DNA from 3 places in the Micromonospora sp. WMMD723 genome. Region 2 is predicted to be linked to each of the others. Evidence: riboswitches for the same ligand, from Rfam matches in the RefSeq annotation. Region 2 holds a riboswitch; each other region holds the start of a gene.
The links. A riboswitch is a leader RNA that binds a small molecule or an ion and turns the genes downstream of it on or off. The one in region 2 is predicted to bind cobalamin.
Positions count from the first base shown of each region.

Region 1: it holds a riboswitch for cobalamin, as region 2 does, so the genes downstream of both, ACN261_RS29735 (hypothetical protein) here and cobN (cobaltochelatase subunit CobN) in region 2, are expected to answer to the same signal.
Region 3: it holds a riboswitch for cobalamin, as region 2 does, so the genes downstream of both, bluB (5,6-dimethylbenzimidazole synthase) here and cobN (cobaltochelatase subunit CobN) in region 2, are expected to answer to the same signal.

Region 1 covers NZ_JBMKNR010000001.1:6,870,860-6,878,815, forward strand. Annotated here, with positions in the region: gene metE (5-methyltetrahydropteroyltriglutamate--homocysteine S-methyltransferase) at 1-2,082, shown strand, start outside; gene ACN261_RS29735 (hypothetical protein) at 2,225-2,527, opposite strand; cobalamin riboswitch at 2,744-2,947, opposite strand; cobalamin riboswitch at 3,166-3,294, shown strand; gene ACN261_RS29740 (peptidase) at 3,397-4,440, shown strand; gene ACN261_RS29745 (hypothetical protein) at 4,437-4,958, shown strand; gene ACN261_RS29750 (cell wall anchor protein) at 5,318-6,766, shown strand; gene ACN261_RS29755 (hypothetical protein) at 6,763-7,668, shown strand; gene ACN261_RS29760 (CbiQ family ECF transporter T component) at 7,661-7,956, shown strand, end outside.
Region 2 covers NZ_JBMKNR010000001.1:6,095,297-6,103,252, forward strand. Annotated here, with positions in the region: gene cobN (cobaltochelatase subunit CobN) at 1-2,305, opposite strand, end outside; cobalamin riboswitch at 2,616-2,745, opposite strand; gene ACN261_RS26525 (hypothetical protein) at 3,573-3,908, opposite strand; gene ACN261_RS26530 (aldo/keto reductase) at 3,999-4,898, opposite strand; gene ACN261_RS26535 (MFS transporter) at 4,972-6,213, opposite strand; gene ACN261_RS26540 (AfsR/SARP family transcriptional regulator) at 6,505-7,281, shown strand; gene ACN261_RS26545 (MFS transporter) at 7,286-7,956, opposite strand, start outside.
Region 3 covers NZ_JBMKNR010000001.1:6,719,983-6,727,938, forward strand. Annotated here, with positions in the region: gene ACN261_RS29095 (methyltransferase domain-containing protein) at 1-818, opposite strand, end outside; gene ACN261_RS29100 (hypothetical protein) at 961-2,031, opposite strand; gene ACN261_RS29105 (TetR/AcrR family transcriptional regulator) at 2,134-2,733, shown strand; gene ACN261_RS29110 (hypothetical protein) at 2,804-3,007, opposite strand; gene ACN261_RS29115 (hypothetical protein) at 3,156-3,719, opposite strand; gene ACN261_RS29120 (hypothetical protein) at 3,852-4,196, opposite strand; gene bluB (5,6-dimethylbenzimidazole synthase) at 4,270-4,914, opposite strand; cobalamin riboswitch at 4,952-5,149, opposite strand; gene ACN261_RS29130 (hypothetical protein) at 5,407-6,165, opposite strand; gene ACN261_RS29135 (hypothetical protein) at 6,162-7,202, opposite strand; gene ACN261_RS29140 (AMP-binding protein) at 7,199-7,956, opposite strand, start outside.

The DNA of each region.
Region 1 (7,956 bases), 780 kb from region 2:
ACGCTGCGCGACGCCCGCCTCGACGCGATCCCCTCCAACACGTTCTCCTACTACGACCACGTGCTCGACACCGCCGTCGCGGTCGGTGCGGTCCCCCGCCGCTTCGCCCGGCTCGGCCTCGGTCAACTCGACACCTACTTCGCCATGGCCCGTGGCGTCGATGCCGCGCCCGCGTTGGAACTCACCAAGTGGTTCGACACCAACTACCACTACCTGGTGCCGGAGATCGACCCCGACACCGTGTTCGCGGCCGACCCGGCGAAGGCGCTGAGCGAGTACGCGCAGGCACGTGACCTGGGCATCACCACCCGACCGGTGCTGGTCGGGCCGGCCACCTTCCTGCTGCTGGCCAAGGGCGAGGATCCGTTCGCCCGGCTCGACGACCTGGTCGACACGTACGCCCGGATCCTCACCACCCTGGCCGACGCGGGCGTGACCTGGGTCCAACTGGACGAACCCGCCTACGTCGCGGACCGCACCACGGCCGAGATCGACGGCCTGCGGCACGCCTACCAACGTCTCGGGGAGCTGCCCCACCGTCCCCGGATCTTCGTCGCCACCTACTTCGGTGACCTCGGCGACGCGCTGCCGGCGCTGCTGGACACCCCGGTCGAGGCGATCGGCCTGGACCTGGTCGCCGGTGCGGGCAACCTGCGCCGGCTCGCCGCAGCCGGTCCCCTGCGCGGCAAGACCGTCGTCGCCGGACTGGTCGACGGACGCAACATCTGGCGCACGGATCTACGGGCGGCCGTCGCCGCCGGTGCCACGGTCGCCGGACTGGCCGACCACGTGGCGGTGTCCACGTCCTGTTCGCTGCTGCACGTGCCCGTCGACCTGTCGGCCGAGACCTCCCTCGACCCGGAGTTGTCCGCGCGGCTCTCGTTCGCCCGGCAGAAGGTCGACGAGGTGGTCCTGCTCGGGCGGGCGCTGCGCGACGGCACCACCAGCCTGCCGGCCCCGTTGCCGCCCGCCCCGCCGTCGTGGCGGCACGACGACGTGCGCGGCCGGTTGGCGGCGCTGCGCCCCAGCGACCGGCACCGTGGCGACTACGCCGAGCGGGCCGCCCGCCAGCAGGAACGGCTGGGGCTGCCGGACCTGCCGACCACCACGATCGGTTCGTTCCCGCAGACCGCCGAGCTGCGCCGGGCCCGTGCCGCGCACCGCGCCGGCACCCTCGACGACGCCGGCTACACGCAGCGGATGCGCGTCGAGGTGGAGCAGGTCATCCGGTTGCAGGAGCGGCTGGGCCTGGATGTGCTGGTGCACGGTGAGCCGGAACGCAACGACATGGTCCAGTACTTCGGCGAACAACTCGACGGTTTCGCCGCCACCACCCACGGCTGGGTGCAGTCCTACGGGTCCCGTTGCGTCCGCCCGCCGATCATCCACGGCGACGTGGCCCGGCGGACTCCGATGACCGTCGCGTGGTCCACCTATGCCCAGTCGCTGACCGACCGTCCGGTCAAGGGCATGCTCACCGGGCCGGTCACCATCCTGGCCTGGTCGTTCGTCCGGACCGACCAGCCGTTGGCCGACACCGCCGACCAGGTGGCGCTCGCGCTGCGCGACGAGTGCCGCGACCTGGAGGCCGCCGGCATCCGGATCATCCAGGTCGACGAGCCTGCCCTGCGGGAGACCCTGCCGCTGCGTCGGGCCGACCAGAAGGCCTATCTGGACTGGGCGGTCGGCGCGTTCCGGCTGGCCACCGGCGGCGTCGCCGACGACACCCAGATACACACCCACCTGTGCTACAGCGAGTTCGGTGAGGTGATCACCGCCATCGACGCGCTCGACGCGGACGTCACCAGCATCGAGGCGTCGCGTTCGAAGATGGAGATCCTCGACGACCTTGCCGCGATCGGCTATCGCCGGGGGGTCGGCCCCGGGGTGTGGGACATCCACTCGCCCCGCGTCCCACCGCACCACGAGGTGGTCGACGCGCTCCGTCGGGCCGTCGCGGCCGTGCCCGCCCGACGGCTGTGGGTCAACCCGGACTGTGGTCTGAAGACCCGCACCTATGCCGAGGTCGAGGCGTCCCTCCGACACCTCGTCGCCGCTGCCGCCGAGGTCCGCGCGAGCTGACTGGGCCGGTCCGGGCGGACTCCCCCTGGGGTCCGCCCGGAGCGGATGAGTCGTTCGCGCGAACCCCATGCCCGGCAGGATCGGGCGGCCCAGGATGATGCCGTCGCGTGCCGGGCGGCGTCCGGGTGGGTGTCGCGGTGGTTCATGGCGTCGGTGTGGGCGAGCCCGGCGGTCGCGGGATCCGCTGGGCATCTAGCAGGTCACGGATCCGGCTGTCGGCGTCGCGGTGGGTCGCACAGCACTGCGGCGTCGATTCGACGATGCGCCGGATGTCGGCCAGCAGTGTGCTCAGGGTGTTCACCTGGTCGGTCAGGCTGCGGTTTCGCGCTTCGCGTGCGCCGAGTTGCCGTCGCGTGGAGGCGAGACGTTCGTAGTCCGCTGCCGGGAGGACGACGACATCTTCGTCATCGATTCTGATGCGACGTGGTGCGGCGGGCCTAGTCACTGGCCGTTCCGTTCGGCGGGCATGCCGGCGGTGCCGGGGGTCACGGCACCGGATGTTGACGGACGGGGTCGTTGTGCTGGTGGCGCTTGCATCGGGGTCTCCTTGTGCCGAGTCGTCGAACTCGGCTGGGAGCGGTGCGGTCGCAGGCAGCACCGGATGTCGTGCTGTCGGCGATGGTCGACCCGCCCTCGAAGGTCGCCGAGCTCTCCGCGTGCGGGTGCACGTGGGCAGCGGGCAGGTCTTCGGACTCGTGGGCGTCGTGCTCAGGCCTACCGGCCGTCGCTTCCCAGGCCGTGCGGGCCCAGTGCTGATGACGGCGGTCGTTCCCACTCACCGCTGCGGGGCAGTCCCGGTCTCGCACCGGGTTCCCTCTTGCGCCGCCACGTGGTGGCGTGGCGGACCGACTGCGGTGTCACGATATCGCGTCGGGTCCCGATGCGGCGGTGCTTCGGGCCGCAGCGTTGCGCACCGGGGGCGACGCGGCGAGTCAATGTGCCGGTGCTGACCGCATTCGTGTCGGCTGGTGGGGGTACGGCGCTTGTCGTCCATAGAGGACTCCGTAACGCTGGTTCTCACCAAGCGTGTTCGCGCGATGGCGCATTGACATCCACTGTCGAGGGCGATCAGACTGTCGCGACAACTCCATCAACGTGTGTGCGTGGGGGAAGTCCGGTCGAAGTCCGGCGCTGGCCCGCAACGGTAGGTCGTCGAGGTGGCAGACACCCCTGACGGCGAGCCCGAATACCCGCCGCACGCGTGGTTTTCCGTTCCCCACCCGTCGTGGCCCACGGGTCGGAGGCCGGTCGATCCTGCCTGCCGGTGGCGATCGTCCGGGTTCTGACGACCGCCGGGCCGGAAAGGCGCTTCCGATGGTCGTCCGCCTGAGCCGGCACCGCCTGCTCGCCCTGTTCTGCGGCGTACTCGCCGCTCTCACCCTCGCCACACCTGCGACCGCCGCACCCGCGCACCCCGGCGTCGACCGGGCCGGGGCCGCCGCCGGCTGGCTCGCGCGGCAACTCGTCGACGGTGAACGATTCGAGGTGGTCTTCGACGGCGTCGCCTACCCCGACCAGGGGCTGACCCTCGACGCGGTGTTCGCCTTCGCCGCCGCCGGTGTCGCCGACGACTTCGGCGCGCAGGCACTGGACTGGGTCACCCGACCGGACATCCGCGACGGTTACGTCGGTGACGGCGGCACCGAGGCTTACGCCGGCGCGACCGCGAAGCTCGCCCTCGCCGTGCAGGTACGCGGGGGCGACCCGACCGACGTCGGCGGTGTCGACCTGGTCGCCCGGTTGCGGGGCCTGGAATCGCCCAGCGGCCGCTTCACCGACCGGTCCGCGTACGGGAACTACAGCAATGCGTTCAGCCAGTCCTTCGCGATCCTCGCCCTGGACCGCACGGCGCACGGTGTGCCCGCGACCGCCGCCATCTGGCTGGCCGGGACCCGCTGCCCGGACGGCGGATACCCGCTGCTGCCCGCTCAGCCGGTGTGTACCTCCGATGTGGACGCCACCGCACTGGCGGTGCAGGCGCTCCAGGCGGCGGGCCGCCCAGCCGACGCTGCCGCCGGGCTGCGCTGGCTGGTGTCGGTGCAGGGCGCCAACGGCAGTTTCGCCGACTCGTCGGGTGTCCCGAACGCCAACAGCACCGGGCTCGCCGCGCAGGCGCTGCGCGCCGGCCACCGGCCGTTGGCCTGGTTGCGGGCACGGGCGTTCCTGGTCGGCCTGCAGGTGGGTTGCGGCGCAGCGCCGGCCGACCGGGGCGCGGTCGACTTCGACGGCGGCACCTTCGACCCGGCCACCGCCACCCGCGCCACCGGCCAGGCCGTCCTGGGCCTGACCGGTGCCGGTTACGCCACGCTCTCCGCTGCGGCCGCCGGTTCCGGCGCGCCGGTCCTGAGCTGTCCATGACCTGTCGTGCCGACCTGAACCCGGGAGGACCTGTGTTCCGTCTCCGATCCATCGTCCGCGTACGGCTCGCCGGCCTGCTTGCCGCCACCGTGGCCGCGGTCGCCCTGACCGCCGTGGAGCCCGCGCCGCAGGCGGCGCACGCCGCCGCGTGCACCGGCACCTCAGGGGTCACCGTCGTGGTCGACTTCGCCGCGCTCGGCGGGGGCGTGCAGGTCGCGTGCGCCCTGGGCGACCCGGCCACCGGGGTGGCCGCCCTGCAGGGGGCCGGTTTCACGGTGACCGGCACCTCGCGCTGGGGTCTGGCGTTCGTCTGCCGGATCAACGGCAAGCCCACCTCCGCGACCGAGCCGTGTGTCAACACGCCGCCGGCGACCGCCTACTGGTCGTACTGGCATGCCCCGGCGGGCGGGTCGTGGTCCTACAGTTCCTCGGGCGCGAGCAGCTACAACCCGGCTCCGGGCAGTGTCGAGGGCTGGTCGTTCGGGGCGGGCGCAGCGCCGAGCATCCCTGTTCCATGATCCTGACGGCATCCCTGGTGTGACCGGCGCGTCGGCTGTCGGCGGCCGCCCTGGCGTCCTGCGACGCCAGGGCGATACCGTGTCGGCATCCGGTGCGCCGGGTACACAACTGCATACGTCCCGTGTGGGGGGAAGCCGGTAGAAGCCGGCGCTGACCCGCAACCGTGAGCGAGGGGTCCTCTCGCGAGCCGGAATGCCCCGCCCGGGACGAGCGGCTTCCACTGTCGAGGTCTACAGGGTGAGGTCCGGGCTGCCGTCGACGGTCCGTTCACCCCGCTCACCGCAGCATGCGGAGCGGGGTGACGTGCCCGGGGGTGTGTTCCGGAGGTCTCACCGACCGCTCTGCGAAAGGCAATCCCATGCTTTTGTCCCGGCGTCTCGCCACCGGCCTCGGCGCGATCGTGGCGACGACCGTCGTCACGGCCGCGGTGCCCCTGGCCGGGGTGGCCGCACCCGCCCCGGCTGATGCCGCCGCCGCGCGTGACGCCACCTCGTGGTTGGCCGGTGAGTTCACCGACGGCACGCTGCCTGGGCCGTTCGGTGGTCAGGACTGGGGTCTGACCATCGACGGCATCATCGCGATGTCCGCCACCGGCGGGTCCGCGCCGACGCGTCAGGCGGCGACCGGGCAGGTCGCGGCGCACGTCCGGTCCTACAACAGCTACGACGACTGGGGCATCGAGGGTTTCACCGACGGCGGGGCGACCGCGAAGCTGCTCTACGTCGCGTCCGCCGCCGGCGCCGACCCCACCGACTTCGGCGGGTACGACCTGCGGGAGGTGACGCTGTCCCTGCTGGCCGGGGCGGACGCCGGTCACCAGCGGGGACGGATCACCAGTCGCACCACAGCGGACAGTGGACCGGACGCCAGCAACACCTTCGACCAGTCCTTCGCGGTGCTGGGTCTGGCCCGCAGCGGTGACCTGCCGCAGGACACCGTCGACTTCCTCGTCCGGCAGCAGTGCGCCGCCGGCGGCTTCCGGCTCTACCCGGACACCGCGGACGGCCCGTCGCCGTCCTGCGACGAGCAGCCGGGCGCGACCCTCGACGTCGATTCCACGGCGATGGCCGTGCAGGCGTTGCTGGCTGCCGCTGACTCCGGTGCCGCCGACGCTTCCGACGCCGCCCGCCGGGGCGCGGACTGGTTGGTGGGTCAGCAGCACGCCGACGGTTCGTTCGGCGGTTCCGGCCCGACCACCGGCGCGAACTCCAACAGCACCGGGCTGGCCGGGCAGGCGCTCGCCGCTGCCGGCCGGGACAGCCAGGCTGCACGGGCCGCACACGCTGTGACGCAGTTGCAGCTCACGGCGGCGAACGGTGGTGCTGCCGCCGGCGACGCGGGCGCGATCGCCTACCACGCCGAATCGTTCACCGGCGCTGTCTCGACGGGGATCGCGGACACCGACCGGGACCAGTGGCGCAGGGCCACCGCGCAGGCCCTGCTCGGGCTCGCCCAGGTGCCGCTGGGCCGCATCGGTCTCGACCTGCCGCCGACGTCGCCGACGCCCACGCCGACCGGCACCGCGACTCCCACACCGACCGTGTCCCCCACCCCGACGGTCGCACCGACACCGACGGTGACCGGCACGGCCGGGCCGAGCCCGAGCGCCACCGACGCCCCGGCGACGCCCTCCCCCACCGTGTCACCGACCGGCACCGCCGCACCGAGCACCACCCCGGCGGCTCCCGCGCTGCCCGGCCTCCCCACCACCGGTGCGGCGATCATCGGGTACGTGCTGGTCGCGCTGCTGCTGATCGGCGGCGGTGTGGTGCTGTTGGTGCTCGGACGTCGACGGCGGGCGCAATGAGCCGCCGGGCCGCTCATGCCGCGACGGTCGTCGTGCTCACTGCGGTGAGCAGCGTCTCCTGGCCGGGCAGCCCGGCGGCGGCTGCCGGGTCGGCCGGCTACTGCCCGGATGCCTCCGGGGTCACCGTCGTGGTCGACTTCAACGAGTTGGGCGGGGGCACGGTGGTGCGCTGCGCCTCCGGAACCCAGGCCACCGGTCTCGCGGCGCTCAAGAACGCCGGCTTCGAGATCACCGGCACGCTGCGCTGGGGTGAGGGTTTCATCTGCCGGATCGACGGCAAGCCGTCGGCTGCCTCGGAGAAATGCGTGGACACCCCGCCGGCCAGCGCCTACTGGTCGTACTGGCATGCCGCGAACGGGGGTGGTTGGGCGTACAGCGACAAGGGTGTCCTCAACCGCAAGCCGCCGGCCGGCAGCTTCGAGGGTTGGTCCTTCTCGCTCAACCGCAACGCCAGCGACGCCCCCAGGCCGAAAGTCACGCCGAAACGACCGGCTCCCACACCTCCTGCTCCACCTACATCGCCGCCACCTGCGGTCGGTGGCGGGCCGGCAACGCCACCGCCGGCCGCAGGTGGTGGCCCGGTCGTGCCACCGGCCGGCGGGCCCGGTCGGACCACGACCGTCCCTCCTGCCGGCACCCCGGGTGCCACCCCGGTAGGCACGGCGTCAGTCAGTGTGGCGGCGGCATCCCCGACGGCGGTGCCGACGACGACGCCCGGTGGCGTCACCGGCTCGTCGGGCGGTACGGCAAGCGAGCCGGCGGTGACCGAGGTCGCCGCATCCGGCAGCGGCCACGGCGGGCTGCCGCTGGGCACGATCGCCGGGGCGCTGCTGCTGGCCGCGCTCGCCGTCGGCGGCGTGGTCACCGCCCGCCGACGCCGCGCCGCCGACCCCGATGACTGAGCGTCGGGACGGGGTTGACGCGGCTGCGGCCGCCCCGGGGCGCGGACCGCGCCGCTGGTCGGCCGCCCGGCTGCCGCGGGGGTTGCATCCGGGCGCGTGGTGGTTGTGGGCACTCGGTCTGGCCACAGCAGCCAGCCACACCACCAATCCGTTGCTGTTGGCGCTGCTCGCCGCCGTCGCCGCGCTGACGGTTCTACGGCGGCGCACCGATGCTCCGTGGGCGCTGGCGTTCCGGATGTACCTCGTCCTCGGCGCGGTGATCATCACGATGCGGGTGGTGTTCCGGAT
Region 2 (7,956 bases):
CGAGGGTCTCCATGCCGAGGACGAGCCGCCGGGCCAGCGCCTCGATCAGGTCCACCGCGTCGGCGGCGGTGACCGCCGGCCCGTCGACGACGTCGGTCAGCGCCGTCGGCACCGCCACCCGCGCCCCGGGCTCGGCGAGCAGCGCCTGCTCGTCGAGGCCGTAACCGGCGGCAAGGGCCTGGCGCAGGCCCGGCAGGGCCCGGCTGCCGCCCCACACCTGCGGGGCACGCAGCACGGCCAGGACGAGGTTCACCCGGGCCTCACCGGTGGGCACCCCGGCCAGGACGTGCAGCCCGTCGCGGATCTGCACGTCCTTGACCTCGCACAGGTAGCCGTCGAGGTGCAGCACGAAGTCGTCGAAGTCGTCGGCGGCGGGCATCGCCTCGGTGTGCAGGTCGTGGTGGAGTTCGGCGGCGCGCACCAGCTCCCAGATCTGCCCCCGGACCACCGGCACCTTCGCCGGGTCGAGGGCCTGCACGGTGGCGTACTCGTCCAGCAGCTGTTCGAGTTTCGCCAGTTCGCCGTAGGTCTCGGCGCGGGCCATCGGGGGCACCAGGTGGTCGACCACGACGGCGTGCGCCCGCCGCTTGGCCTGGGTGCCCTCGCCGGGGTCGTTGACGATGAACGGGTAGACCAACGGCAGGTCACCGAGGACGGCGTCGGGGGCGCAGTCGGCGGCCAGGCCGAGGCCCTTGCCGGGCAGCCACTCGCACGTGCCGTGCTTGCCGAGGTGCACCACCGCGTCGGCGCCGAACCCGCCGTCGTCGACCGACGCGGCCAGCCACCGGTACGCGGCGAGGTAGTGGTGGCTGGGCGGCAGGTCGGGGTCGTGGTAGATGGCGATCGGGTTCTCGCCGAAGCCGCGCGGCGGCTGGATCAGCAGGGTGACGTTGCCGAACCGCAGACCGGCCAGGACGATGTCCCCGGCGTCGGTGTAGAGCTGGCCGGGTGGCTCACCCCAGTGTTCCCGCATCCGGTCCCGCAGGTCGACCGGCACCTGGTCGAACCAGCGCCGGTAGGTCTTCCCCGGCACCCGGGCCTCGGCGGCGGCCAACTGTTCCGGGGTGAGCCACTCGACGTCGTGGCCCCCGGCGGCGATCAGGGCGTGGATCAGCGCGTCCCCGTCGGTGGGTGGCGGCGCGTCGCCGAGGTGGTACCCGTCGGCGGCGAGGGCGGCGAGCAGCCGGACCGCCGAGGCGGGGGTGTCCAGGCCGACGGCGTTGCCGACCCGGGAGTGCTTCGTCGGGTAGGAGCTGAGCACGATCGCCACCCGCTTGCCGGCGTTGGGCAGGTGGCGCAGCCGGGCCTGCCGGACGGCGATGCCGGCGACCCGGCCGGCCCGCTCGGCGTCGGCGGCGTAGACCGACAGCCCGTCGGCGTCGATCCGCTTGAACGAGAACGGCACGGTGACGATCCGACCGTCGAACTCGGGGATGGCCACCTGCATGGCCGCGTCCAGCGGGGACAGTCCGGCGTCGCTGGCAGCCCACTGCTCCCGGGTGCTGGTCAGGCACAGCGCCTGGATCACCGGCACGTCGAGGGCGGCGAGCGCGCCGACGTCCCAGGCGTCCTCGTCGCCCCCGCCGGAGGCGTCGGCGGCGACCGTCCCCCCGGCGGCGAGGACGGTGACGACGAGCGCGTCGCAGCGGGCGAAGAGGTCCAGCGGCCCGTCGCCGGGGGTGAGCCCGCGCAGCGATCCGCAGAAGATCGGCAGCGGTTCGCCGCCGGCCGCGTCGACCGCGTCGGCCAGGGTCTGCACGAAACCGGTGTTGCCGGCCAGCGCGTGCGCCCGGTAGAACACGATCCCCACCGTGGGCCGCCCGCCCCCGTCCGGTCCGGCCACCGGGTCCGCCCCGTCGACCGGGGTGGACGGGCGGCGGTGGTCGAGGATGCCGTAGGGCGGGGTGGGGGTGGGCGGGTCGAAGCCCTCACCGGTGAGCAGGACGGTGTCGGAGAGGAACCGGGCGAGCTGGGCGAGGTTGTCCGCGCCCCCCTCCACCAGGTAGGACAGCGCTTCGGTGGCGACCCCGGAGGCCACCGTGGAGGCCGCCATCAGCTCCGCGTCGGGCACCGCCTCGCCGCCGAGCACGATCGTGGGGACGCCGGAGCCGAGCACCGCCGCGAGGCCGTCCGGCCACGCCTGCCGCCCGCCGAGCAACCGTACGACGGCCAGGTCGACCCCGTCGAGCAGGGCGGGCACGGCGGCCACGTCGACCCGGGTGGGGTTGGCGAGGCGGTAGTCGGCGGCGCTGGCGCGGGCGGCGAGCAGATCGGTGTCGGCGGTGGACAACAGCAGGATGCGCACGTGCGGCTCCGGAGAGTGACGTCCGGCTCGACCACGGGGCCGGGCCGAGCGGGGCGGGAGGGACGCCGGTCAGCGGCGGCGGAGGTACGACGCACCCCACCGGCGGCGGGGCACCCCGGACCGGCCGTCAGCGGTACGTGGCAGGCCGACCGCCCCGGCGACGGCCGGCGACGGTGGGAGAGGTGGGGGCACGCGGCGGCGCGGGCTCTACGGTGATGCGGAAGTCACCGACCGTGATCGGGTCGGCAGTGACGCTGTGCGTCATCGGGTCCTCCTCGGGTGTCCACGCCCTGGGGTTCTCCGACGGCCGAAGTATCCTGGCTCCCGGATCGACGCTCACCCCCGGCCTTCCAACCGTGCACGCACGGTCGTGACCCACGAGGGGGGATCGCTCCCCGGTGACAGTGGCGGGACCGCGTCGGAATCGCACCGACTTCCTTCACTGCCGTCAGGCCGCGAATGCTGCCACACTCCTCACCCCGAGGTCAACGGCGGCCACCGGCCCCGCGAGGGCACCGATCGCCCCCCGTGGCGAGGCCGGCGACCGCCGCTGCCCACGTTCCCGGGTGGGCCCGGTCCCTCCCGACGGTCGACCCGCAGCGTCCCGTGCCGCGCACCCACCGATCCGCCGAGGGAGCCCGCCACCCGCCCGGGGAAGCGCCACCGTCCGCGACCGACCGGCGCGGAACTGGGCGGCACGGAGCTGATCCGGGCGGCACGAACCTGATCCGGGCGGCACGGAGCCGGGGCCGCCGCCCTCAGGCTGCCCGGCCCCGGGCGACCCGGCCCTGGTCGGCCGGGACACCTCTCTCGCACGCTGTCGAGCTGATGACGTCAACGACTCGGGGGCCGGCGCGGCCGACCTGGCCGGACAGTTGTCGCGCCGGGTAGCGCCGGCCACCCGCCCGACACCCCGGGGCCGGGGCGGCCTGAGGGCGGCGGCCCCGGCCCGGGGCCACGGGGCCGCCTCCTCCGGTGCCGCAGGCCCTCCGGTCACAGGCCCATCCGGTACCGCGGGGCCGCGCCACCCCGGCCACCCCCGACCTGGCGGTACGGGTCGTCCCACCCGGCGGGGCCGATCCGTCACCGTCATCAGCTCGAAAGGGCCCGCGACGACATACCCCACACCCCTGCCCCGCAGCGGCAGGCGACCGGGGCGGCCGGCGGTCGCACCCGCCGCCGTGGCCGCACCCCCACGGACCCACATCCCACGGACCCACATCCCACGGGGCCACAACCCCGCCACGCTTCACGCGTTGCTGCGGGATCAGCGGAGGCGACGCTCGGGGTGGGCCCGGTTCCAGGCCCGCATCCGCTCCGGGTACCCGGTCTTCGCCGCCTCGTAGAGGGGCACCGCGTGCCGGTGGGCCAGCTTCGCCGCCGTACGCGGGGAGCCGGTGCGGCGGCGGATCCACTCCCCGTCGTGCGCGATCGCCACCACCGTGGTGTCGGTGGCGGTCGTCTCGGGTTCGAGATAGAACTCCACCCCCCGGTGGGCGGCCACGAAGTCCGCCAACGCGGTCAGGTCGTCCCGGGTGGCCTCCCGGTCGAGCTTGGTCGGGATACCCTCGTCAGCCCGGGTCCGTCGGCTGAACCAGCCCATCTGCCCGTCCTCTCCTCGGCGTCCCTCCAGTGGAGCACCCCCACCTGGAAGGGCGCTGCGAGCCCGGTGACAGCCGGCTGGGCGGCCCGTTCACCGCCGGTCGAGCGCGGCCAGCTCGTCGGGGGTGAGTCGCAGCGCGGCGGCCGCGACGTTCTCGGCGAGGTGGGCCGGGTCACCGGTGCCGGGGATGGCCAGCACGTGCGGGCCCTGGTGCAGCGTCCAGGCGAGACGTACCTGCTGCGGGGTGGCGTCGTGGGCGCGGGCGACGGCGCGTACGGCCGCGCCGTGGTCGGTGCGGGCCCCGCCTTCGCGGTTGCCGCCGGTCAGGGAAAAGAACGGCACGTAGGCGATCCCCCGGGCACCGCACTCGCGGACCATGGCGTCCTGGTCGCCGCGGTTGTCCAGGGCGTAGTTGTTCTGCACGCAGACCACCGGGGCGACGGTCTGCGCCTCGTCGAGGTGGTCGAGGCGGACGTTGGACAGACCCAGGTGCCGGATCAGGCCGGCGTCGCGCAGCTCGGCCAGCGCGCCGAAACGTTCGGCCACGGAGTCCGGCGCGGGCCGCCTGACGATCCGCAGGTTGACCAGGTCGAGGTGGTCGCGGCCGAGCCGGCGCAGGTTCTCCTCCACCTGGGCGCGCAGCTGCGCCGGGCCGGCCTCCTCGTGCAGGCCGGTCGTCGGGTCGTCCCGGAAGCCGACCTTGGTGGCGACGACCAGCCCTTCCGGGTACGGGGCGAGCGCGGCGCGGATCAGTTCGGTGGCGTACCGGGCGGGGCCGGTGCCGACCTTCAGGGTGCCGCCCGGTGAGACGTAGAACGCGGCGGTGTCGATGTGGTCGACGCCCAGTTCGACGGCCCGGCGCAGGACGCGCAGCGCCCGGTCCCGGTCGGGGTGGGCGGTGAGCCGCATCGAGCCGAAGCCCATCCGGTGCACGGTGCGGTCGCCCAGGGTCCAGCGGCCCGCCGCTGCGGCGGTGATCTCGGTTGGCATCCGGCGACCCTAGCCAGCGGCGGTGACCCGGCGTAACGGCCGCGCACCCGATACCGGCCGGGGCCGACGACTGTTAGGTTTTCTGTATCGGGCCGGCGGGTGTCTGCGGCGCGGCACCGGCCGGTGGACGGGTCGCCGGCACCAGGGCCAGGGTCGGAATCAGCAGCACCGGCACCACCAGCAGGGCGTGCAGGATGCCGACGTGGTCGCCGAGCAGACCCAGCAGCGGCGGGCTGGCCAGGAACGACGTGTAGCCGATCACCGCGACGACGCTGACCCGGGCGGGGGCGTGCTCCTCGTCGTCGGCGGCGGCGCTCATCCCGACCGGGAACCCGAGCGACGCGCCGAGCCCCCAGAGGACCACCCCGACGACGGCGAGCGGACCGGAGCCGGCCAGCACCGCCAGCAGGGAGCCGGCGGCGGCCAACAGGATCGTGCCGATCAGCACCGGCACCCGACCCCAGCGGTCGATGGCCACGGTGCCGGCGGTCCGGCCGATGGTCATGCCGGCGACGAACACCCCGAAGACGGCGGCCCCGGCGGCCTCGCTGACCCCGTAGCCGTCGACGAAGGCGACCGCCAGCCAGTCGTTGGCGCTGCCCTCGGTGAACGCCATCACCAGCACCAGCGCGCCGATGAGCAGGGTGCGCGGCTCCCGCCAGGCCGCGAGCAGGCCACCCCGGCGGGCCGACGCGGCGCCGTCGGCGGTGGAGGCGGGCAGGGCGGGCAGGAAGTTCCGCGCCCCGAGCAGGGTGCCGCCGAGCACCACGGCCGCCAGCACGGCCAGGTGCACGGTGATCGGCACCGCGAGCCGGGCGGCGCCCGCGCCGAGTCCGGCGCCGGCCACCGAGCCGAGGCTCCAGGCGGCGTGGAAGCGGGGCAGGATGGTGCGGCCGAGCCGTTTCTCCACCGCCGCACCTTCGACGTTCATGCCCACGTCGCAGGTGCCGGAGCCGTAGCCGAGGGCGAACAGGCCGACCGCGACGCCTGGCAGCGAGCCGAGCGGGGTGGCGATGCCGACCCCGGCCAGGCCGACCGCGACCAGCACGGTCGAGGCGACGACGGTGCGGGCCGGGCCGAGCCGCTGGGTCACCAGTCCGGCACTGGTCAGCGCCAGCACCGCGCCTCCGGACATGGCCAGCAGCAGCAGTCCGAGCCGGCCGGCGCTGAGGCCGAGCGCGTCGCGGACCGCCGGGACCCGGGAGAACCAGGTCGCCACCGCGAGGCCGTTGAGGGCGAAGACCACCGCGACCCCGGTACGGGCGGCCCGTACCACCGGGGGTGGGACGGCTCGGTTCTCGGTGGCGGTGTTCACGGCGCGCGGTCCTCTTCCCCTGGCATGGCCTTCCCGGCCCGGCTTTCCTGGTGTGGGCCGTTCTCCCGGCCCGGTATGTCCCGTCCGGGCCCGACGTCCCACCGCTGATCTCACACCGCTTTCGTCACGGCCACAAGCGCGATGTGCTCCTTACCGCAGCGGCGCGGCCGAACGGAGATGGCGCGGCACCGTCATTATTGATCGATTAACTTCAATCAGTGGTGGGCACTGACGGTACGGGGGCACGCGCATCGTGGGGGATTCGTGAAGTTCGGCATACTCGGAACATTTGTGATACTTCCCGGGCAGAACTACTGCATCAATGCTCCCAAGCAGCGCAAACTGATGGCGGTTCTGACGGTCAACGGAAATGTACTCATCCCGGTGGAACGCCTGGCCAGAGAGGTGTGGCCCGACGAACCACCCGCCTCGGCCGGCAATCTGATCCGGCAGTACGTCTTCCGTCTCCGGCGCAGTCTGCCCCCGTCGGTGGGGCGGGCCATCACCACCGGCCCGGGTGGCTACAAACTGCGGTTGGCACGCGGCGACGTCGACAGTCACCTCTTCGACGCCAACGTGGTGCGCGGCCGGGCCGCCTTCGCGGCGGGCCGGCTCGACGACGCGGTGCGGTCCCTGTCCGAGGCGTTGGCCGCCTGGCGGGGGGACCCGCTCGCCGACGTCGACCCGTCCCCCTCGATCCTGGCCGAGAGCCGACGGCTCGGTGAACGGCGGCTGCTCGCCATCGAGATGCGCGCCGACGCCTACCTGCGCCTCGGCTGGTACGACGAAGCCGTCGAGGAACTGGCCGCGCTGGTCACCCTCCACCCCGAGCGGGAACGGCTGCGCGACATGCAGATGCGGGCGCTGTGCCAGGTGGGCCGCCGGGCCGACGCCCTCGCGGTGTACCGCGACCTCCGTCAGACGCTTGCCGACGGCGTGGGCATCGAGCCGGGGCCGGCGTTGCAGCGGCTGCACCGGCGGGTACTCGACGGCGACCCGGCGCTCAGCGAGCCGTCCGACGCCCGCCGACCCGCCGCGGCCGGATGGTCGGGGTCGGCGTACCGGTGACGGGTCACCGGACCCGGTCGGGGCGCGAGGGCAGGAGGGTCGCCACGAGGGCGAGCGCCGCCACCGCCAGCCCCGCCCCGGTGACCACGGTGGCCGCGCCCCAGCGGGTCAACAGGGGTGCCAGCACCATGCTGCCCACGGCGAACCCCCAGCCGATCGCCGCGTACTGGAGGGAGAAGCCGGTGGCCCGGCGGTCGGGCGGCAGGACCCGTTCCAGGTGCAGCGACCGGGCCAGCACGGTCGGCCCCTCGAAGAACCCGGCGACGGCGTACAGCGTCAGCAGCGCGACGGCGTGCGGTCGCGCGACCACCGCGAACGCGACCACCAGGCCGAGCACCAGCAGGGCGACGTCGGCCTGCCGCTGGTGGCCGCCCGGCCAACTCCGCAGGCTGTACAGGACGCTGCCGAGGCCGGTCCCGACCGCGTACGCGGCGAGGGCCAGCCCGGCGAGCGACGCCTGCCCGCTGCCGGTGAACAGCGGCACCGCCGCCACCGTCAGCACCCCGAGCAGCACCCGCAGCGCGGCGGTCAACGCCAGGGTGCGGGCCAGCAGGCGTAGCACCGGCAGCACCCGGCTGCGCCCGGCTGCGGGCCGGGCCGCCGCCGGATCGGGCAGGCGCAGGGCCGCCCCCGCGGCGATCGCGGCCGGCAGCGCGACCAGGCCGACACCGGCGG
Region 3 (7,956 bases), 620 kb from region 2:
TCGGCGTCGGTGGCCAACCCCGCGGCGAGCAGCTCGGCGCGGACCATCCGCACCGTCGCGGTCTCCAGCCGGTCGCAGGCCACGCCGCCGACCGGGAAGTGGCCGGATGCGCCGACACCGACCAGGCCGGCCGCCCGCAACGCCCCCGGCAGGGTACGGCCGAACCGCAGGTCCGCGCCCCGACGGGTCAACAACTCCCGGACCGCCCGGCGTAGCCGGTTGGCGCGCCGCTGAGCCGGGCCGACCTCGTCGAGGCAGGCCATCGGCTGCAACTCGGTGTCGGCGTCCTCGACGAGAAGCCAACCGCCGGGCCGCAACGCGGCCACCATCGTCGCCAACGCCCGGGCACGGTCGGCCACGTGGACGAGCACCAGCCGGGCGTGCACCAGGTCGAAGGTCCCCGGCTGCGGCGGCGGATCCGCGCTCACGTCGTGCCGGACCACCTCGTACCCACCTCGCGGGCCCAACCAGGCGGGATCGATGTCCGTGGCCAGCACGTGACCGGAGGATCCGACGACCGCCGCCAGCGCCTGCGGGATGCCGGGGCCACCGGCGCCGACCTCCCAGCAGCGCCAGCCCGCCCGTATCCCGAGCCGGTCGACGTGCCCGCGGGTGACACCGTCGAACAGCTCAGCCAACCAGGTGAACCGCTCGCCGGCCTCCACCCGGGCGTTGTCGAGCAGATAGCGGCGATCCGGGGCGGACCCGCCGGGGCGCGGTGCCGGGAGGCCTGACTCCCCGCCCGCCGGGTCGACCCGCCCGCCCACGGTCGGCTGCGGCGCGGACCCGGGGCCGGCGAGAGGCTTCGGTGAACTCACACCCCCATCCTCACGACCGACCGCCTCCGGTGCCAGTACGACGCCGGACAGAAGCCGGATGCAACCGGACACGGGACGAGCGGTCTCGTCGGACCGCGCACGACGGGTCGGCGGCTGGCCGGTCACGGGGACCCGTCAGGGTTCACTGCACCTGGTACGTACCGCCGCATGCCTCGGCGAGGGTCGACCCGAACAGCGCCGCCGGCGTGTACGCGCCCGGTTTGCCCTGCCCGTCGAGCAGCCGCCGGACCACCTCGGCGGGCACCGTAGCCGTCCAGGACTGGGCCTCGCCGACCCGCAGCCAGCCCTCGCGGCTGCTGCCGTCCGGCCACTGGACGACCGCGTGGCCCCAGGAGTGCTCGCGGGGCTTCGGGCGGGCCCTGGTCGGCACCGTGGCGAGCCGTCGCCGCAGGAGGGCGCGCACCGGGCCGATCGCGAGCAGGGCGGTCGCCACGGGCAGCACCGCGCGCATGACCGGGGAGGACGGGGCCTCGCTCGATGCGGCGAGCACGTCCGCGGCGCCGCTGGCGCGCTGGGCGGCCATCAGCTCGCCCAGCGGCATGCCGGCGGTGGTCACCGTGGACCCGTCGGGCAGGACCAGTTTCATCGGGTCGCCGGCGAGAGGGGCAGGGGTGAGTCGTCCGTCGCGGTACCGGCGGCCCTGGAACCGCCCACCGCCCTCGACCCCGGGGATGCCCTCCACGATCGTGGCGGCGAGGGCGTCGCCGACGACGCCGTCCTCGGTGGCCAACGAGGGCACCATGTCGACCCGGGCCCGCCGGGGTGTCGGTCGCCCCTCGCAGAGCTTCACCACGACGCTCTCGGTGGCGGTCACGCCGAAGCCGGCTCCCGTGACGGCCGTGCGTCCCGCTGCCGTCAACTCGCCGTGCCGGCCGAGGACCGCCGACACCGCGGCCAGATCGTTGGCGAGGTCGAGGTAGTGGCCGGTCGGGAGGCACGCGTCCAGCAGGGGCAGGGCCGTCTCGATGAACGGTCCGACGGTGTTGACCACCACGGCCGGCCGCTCCCGGCGGATCGCGGCCGCGGTCTCGCGGACCGTACCGGCCACGATCGTCGGCAGCCCGCCGGCGGCGGCCTCGAGCCGTTCGGCGTCCCGGCCGACCAGCATCGGCTCGATGCCCTGTCGGCGCAGTTCGGCCGCGATGGCGCGCCCGCTGCGTCCGGTGCCGCCGAGGATCCATACGTCGGTCATGGCACAGCTCCGCCCTGGTGCGGCAGCCGTCCCAGTGACGACACGCCGTGTCATCACCATACCGTCGACGACACGTCATGTCATCACGGCTACACTGGGATCATGGCCCGATGGCGACCGGATGCCCGCGAGCGGCTGCGGCAGGCGGCGCTCGAACTCTTCGCCGAGCAGGGCTTCGCCGCTACCACGGTGCCGGCGATCACCGCGCGGGCCGGCCTGACGACGCGCACGTTCTTCCGGCACTTCGCCGACAAGCGCGAGGTGCTCTTCGCGGACGAGGCCGAGATCAGCGCCTTCGCCACGGAACTCATGGCCACGGCGCCCACCGACGAACCGCTGACGTTCATCGTCGCGGGCCTGCGCACGGTCGCCGAGACCTACTTCGAAGGCCGCAAGGACGACCTGCGGCAACGGCGCGCCATCGTGGCGTCCGACCCGGGGCTGGGCGAACGCGACCAGCACAAGCGCGCGATGCTGGCCCAGGTGATGCGGGACGGCTTCCGCGCCCGCGGCCTCGACCCGCTCCGGGCCGACCTGCTCGCCGAGACGGCGGGAACCCTGATGTACGTGTCCGTCGCCGCATGGCTCGACACCGACGACGGTCGCCGGCTCGGCGACATCATCGACGCCGCACTCGCGACGCTGCGGGCCGAACTGGAAGGGCTGCCGACCTCGAACGGTCAGGTTGTGTCGGAAGGGTGAGTCCGGCGCGAGCGGGACCGCCCCTGTCCGGATGCGGCCCGTCAGGTCGCGGCGACGCCCACCTCCATGGCTACCCCGTGACGGTGACCTGGTGCTCCGCACAGGCAGCGAGCAGCCTGGGGACCGCGGCGGCCAGGTTGAACTGCCGCAACTTCACCGTCTCCGGCGCGTCGCGGAGATCCTGCGCCCGTTGCGTCCGCTGCACCATGCCCACCGCGAAGACCCCCGCAGACCGCAGCCCCTCGTGCGCGGAGCGCTGGAACAACTCCCCCACCCGCCGCACCTCGTCACCTCGGCTCGCCGCGCTCGGCGCGGTAGCCGGCGGTGACCGACGTCCGGTCGGACCGCGGCCGTCGACCGCCCACGGGACCGTCTGCGGATTGGGCACCTGCGCAGTCGTCGGCGCCGGTGGTCGAGGGGGTTCAGGCGGTCCACGGGGTGGTGGGGGCTGGCGTGATGCCGTAGCCGGCGAGCCAGCCGAGCAGGGCCTCGCGGTTGGCGTGGACGAGTGAGCCGCCGGTGAAGCGGGGGTCGTCGGTGACCTCGGCGACGATCTGCGGTGGTGGGAGGAAGGAGCGTGCCGCCGCGTCGGTGGTGAACTCGGCCTCGGCCAGGACCAGACCGTGCAGGGGCTGGTCGAAGATGTCGATGCCCAGCGGTGGGACGCTCAGGCGGGTCTTGGACAGCGTCGCGGCGGGCAGGCGGGCGAGCAGTTCGTACTCGGCCGGGGACAGGTAGACGTTCGTGATCAGCCCCTGGATGTGGCCCGGCCGGGCGGCGGGCACCTTCTGGGTGAGCTTGAACTCGCGGGATCCGCCGGTGAGGCTCTCGGAACGTCTGAGGCGCAGTCGGGTGCCGGCCAGGTACCGGTCGGTGATGCGACGGCTGGCGGTGACCATGGCCGGCAGCGGCGGTCCGGCCAGCAGGAACCGCCGCTCCCGCTCGATGCGCGCGTACTTCCCCTCGCGGACCGGCTCGGCTGTCATCGGGCCTCGTTCCAGCACCGTGCGATGCTCATCGCGGGCATGAGGGTCCGGCGGTCGCGGAGTAGCTGCGGCCGCAGCATGAGCCCGTCCGGCGTACGCGCGGGTGACGCGTACGCCGGACGCCGGACGGCCCTACTGCCAGGGGCCGCTGCGGCAGATGAACTGGGTGGTGCCGCTGTACTGGGTGGTACCGCCGTCGACGTAGCTGTAACTGGCCCGCACGTGGTGGCCGAGGTTGCTGGCCGGGCAGGTGGCGAAGAGGGTCGGCCCGGCGGTCGTGAAGGTGCCGACACTGCCGGAGTACCAGGTGATGCTCCAGGTCGTCGTGCCGGTGCTGCTGGCGTCGCAGTAGAACTGCGACGCGCCGGACTCGCAGAAGGGTGCCGGGGCGGCGGCGAGAGCCGGCGTGGCGCCGGCGGCGGCGAGGCTCAGGGCGGCGAGCGCGGACGCCGCCAGCACCGTGACGGTGGTACGCATGAAACTCCTCCCAACGTAGCCGAGTGATGACTCAGTGCGACGCCAGCCTAGCCGTCGCATCGACGTACCCGAATTAGCTGTTCGGTTGGTCGGTCCCCCGCCGTAGCCACCGGTCGTGGTGGACCGCCTCGGTGAGGGGCCTGCGCCGCCGCCACCCGTGTCGCTCCAGATCGGGCACGGCCTCCAGGTGGGTGACCGGCCCGACGCAGAGCCAGGCCACCGGCCGGATGCCGGCCGGCACACCCAGCAGCTCGGCCAGGAACGGCTCCCGGTAGAAGGACACCCACCCGACGCCCAGCCCTTCGGCGGTGGCGGCGAGCCAGAGGTTCTGGATGGCCAGGCAGACCGAGTAGAGGCCCGCGTCGGCGATGGCGTGCCGCCCGAGCACCGCCGGGCCGCCGCGCTGTGGGTCGTAGGTGACGACCACCGACAGCGTCGACTCCAGCACCCCGTCGATCTTGATACGCGCGAACCGCTCGGCCGCCGCACCGTCCAGAGTGGCGGCGAACGTCGCCCGCTCGGCCTGCACGTGCCGATGGAACCGGCGACGGACGGCCGGGTCCCGGACCAGAACGAAATCCCACGGCTGCGAGTTGCCGACGCTGGGCGCGGCGTGCGCGGCGTCGAGAATCCGGTGCAGGGTGTCGGCCGGCACCGGCTCCCCGGTGAACTCGGCCCGGACGTCCCGGCGGTGGTGGATGGCGTCGTAGAGTTCCACAGGCAGGCTCCCGCTGCGCTCGGCCCACCCCCGACGGATGGGCGCTCGACGCGAGGCCGGTCTTCGGACTCCCGGATCAACGCCTACCCGTCCGCCTTCCCAGCCCTGCGGCCAGTGGCTGCGCTCCTCGCGCCTGGACGGTCGCTCCCCGGTCACCGCGGCGGGCCCGTGCCGGATTCACACCGGCTTCCCGATTCTCCCCGCAGGCGCGGGGCACCTCGCACGATCATGCCGTCGCCGATGCTAACCCGCACCACCGACGCCGGCCGGCCACGGCCCGCCCCGACAGTACACGCAGCGGGTCCCCGTGTTCCGGCGTCCACGTGGACGCCGGCGTGTACGACGTCCTCGCCGAGGTGTCCGGCGGTCAGGCCCAACCACGAGGCCCTCCGGTCGCTGGACTCCGGTGCGGCCGGAGGAGCACGACGACGCTCTCGGCGGCGGTGAGCGGCTGACACCGGTCCGATCCCGACCGGCCTGGGCTCGGTTCGGTCACCGCTCGGTGGTGGTGTACTCGCAGACCGCCGCCGGGAAGCCGCCCGCGCCGAAGCGCAGCTCGACGACGTGCCCATGGGCGGTCTCGGTGACCGCCGGTGTGATCGACTGACCGGCCTGCGCCGGTCGCAGGTACCAGCACCGGCTGGTGTCGGTGCGGCCGGCCGGCACCCCCGCGTCGGCCAGCGCGTTCTCGCCGCGCTCCAGGTAGCACGCGAAGAAGACGTGGTCGTTCAGATCCGTCTCCCGGTCGCTGAAGGTGAAAGCCGCCGTCTCGGTTCCGCCGCTGCGGGGTCGTCGCGGCAGCTCCGGCAGCAGCGGCGAGTCGCCGCCGAAGCCCGGGGGTGCCTCGGTGCGCGGTGTGGGTCGTACCCCGGCGCCGGCGTCCAACCAGGTCCACCGGCTGGTCCACACCGCCACCACGGTGCCGTCGGCTGCGCGCAGGGTCAGCTCGTCGTGCCCGCCGTACCAGCCACGCCGGTCAACGCCGAGGGTGACGGCCAGTTCGGCGTCGAGCGGCGCTCCGGGCAGCACCCGCACCGGCGGGGTGTACGCCTGCACGTACCGCACCACGGCGCGGACCCGGTGCCGTTCGAAGTAGGACCAGCGGTCGAGTCCGGCCGTCTCTCGCCACCAGCCGGCGGAGACCTCGTCGAGGAGGTGCACCAGGTGGGTCGGTTTCAGGGTGCCGCGCTGGGAGATGGCCGCATAACGCGCCTCGGCGCCCGCGCGGTACACCCTGGACCCGACGGTCACGGCAGCGGTCCCTGCGTCCGGGGTCGGCCGGGCCGCAGCGGTTTGATGGTGGTGCCCACCGCGAGCGGACGGGTCCGGCCCCCGCAGTGGTGTACCGCCATCGGACCCTCCGCCCGGCACGCGCAGGGCAACACCCGGTTGAGGCTGGAGCCGATGCAGAACTCCTCGAAGGCGGTCCGGTCGCCGGGAAGCAGGCGGGCCAGCAGCGCCATCACCGGGTCCACCGCCTTGATCCGGCCGTCGTCGTCGCGCACCTCCAGCCAGGCGTGGTCGAGGTCCATCATGCCGATCAGCCAACCCCCTCGGGCGTACGCCTCGTACCCCATGGCCCGGCACTCCCGTTCGAGGTACAGGCTGGCGGAGACGCAGTCGACCACCCCGTTGGCGAGCGTGTCGTCCGGGTCGACCTGCCAACTCGACGGCAGCATCTGGAAGCGCGGCCCGCCGTGCCGGATGTCGGCGAAGAGCCGGGCCAGCCGGGGGGAGACGATCCGGTCCGCCCGGCCCGCGGTGACCAGGTCCAGTTCGACGGTGACCAGGTCGGGTACGGCCGGCAGCCGCACCTCGTCGTCGGTCACGGTCACCGGCCCGGCGGCGCTGGCCCAGCCGGAGGCCGCGCCACCGGTCAGCTCCGGAACCGGTCGGTGCAGCAGCCAGCGGGGGTCGGTGCCGCATCCGCCGTCCGGACACCGCATCGTCGCGGTCATCCGCCAGGATCTCGGTTCCGTCCAGGTGGCGGCGGGCTTCAGGGAGAACCGGAACGCGAACTCCCAGCCGATCTCCGGCAGGCTGTTCCCGCTTCCCGAGTAGAGACCCAGGTTGATGAGGTCGTGGTGGCAGAACCGCCGTTCGTCGCCCGCGCCGGTGACCGGTAGCCCGGCCTCGACCAGCAGCTCCAGCGTCTCGGCGGGGCAGCGCAGCAGCCCCAGCGCGCCCGCCCGGTCGACGGTGGACTCGCGGTGGGCCGGCGGGACGAGGGTGATGCGGCGCAGCGCGGCGAGCCACCTGTCGGTCTGCGCCGCGGTGACGGCGCTCATCGCGGCCACGCTGCGGGCCCGGCGGAGTCGTAGAGCACCTCGCCGGGGAGGGAGCCGTCCGTGGCGGCGCGGAACATGGGCCGCCGTCGTGGTTTGCCGCTGGTGGTACGCGCCACTGCCGGCGCGGGCACGCTGAGCACCCGGACCCGTACGCCGGGGCCGCCCTCCCGGCCGAGTATCCGCGCGACCTCCGCGGCCCACGGACCGGGCCGCTGCCGGATCAGCGCATGCAGTACGGGTGTGTGGCCGGCGGACCCGGCCAGGACCACGACCCGTTCCGGGGAGAGACCGTCGACGCCGGCGAGGCGGGCCTCCAGGTCCTCCGCGTAGAGGTTGCGTCCGCGTACCTTGAGGCTGTCGCCGGCCCGGCCGAGGACGAACAGTTGGCCGTCGTGGAGGAAGCCGTGGTCGCCGGTGCGCAGCCGGCCATCGGCGAAGGCGGCGTCAGGTGCGGCGGGCCCGTGGTATCCGGCGGCCACCGACCGGCCGGTCAACGCGATCTCCCCGACGACCCCGGGCGGCAGCGGACTGCCCTCGTCGTCGACGACGGTCACCGCGACGCCGTCGCGGGCGTCGCCGCAGCCGATCAACCAGTCGTCGTCGGCCGACGGGTCCGTCCCGACCTCCTCGACGGCGGTCACCTCGACCGGTTCGCCGGGACGCAGCTCACCGGCGACCCGCAGCGCCACCGGTGGTGGGGCCAGGTGCAGGCCGGTCGCCACGAGGGTGTTCTCGGCCAGCCCGTACGCGGGGA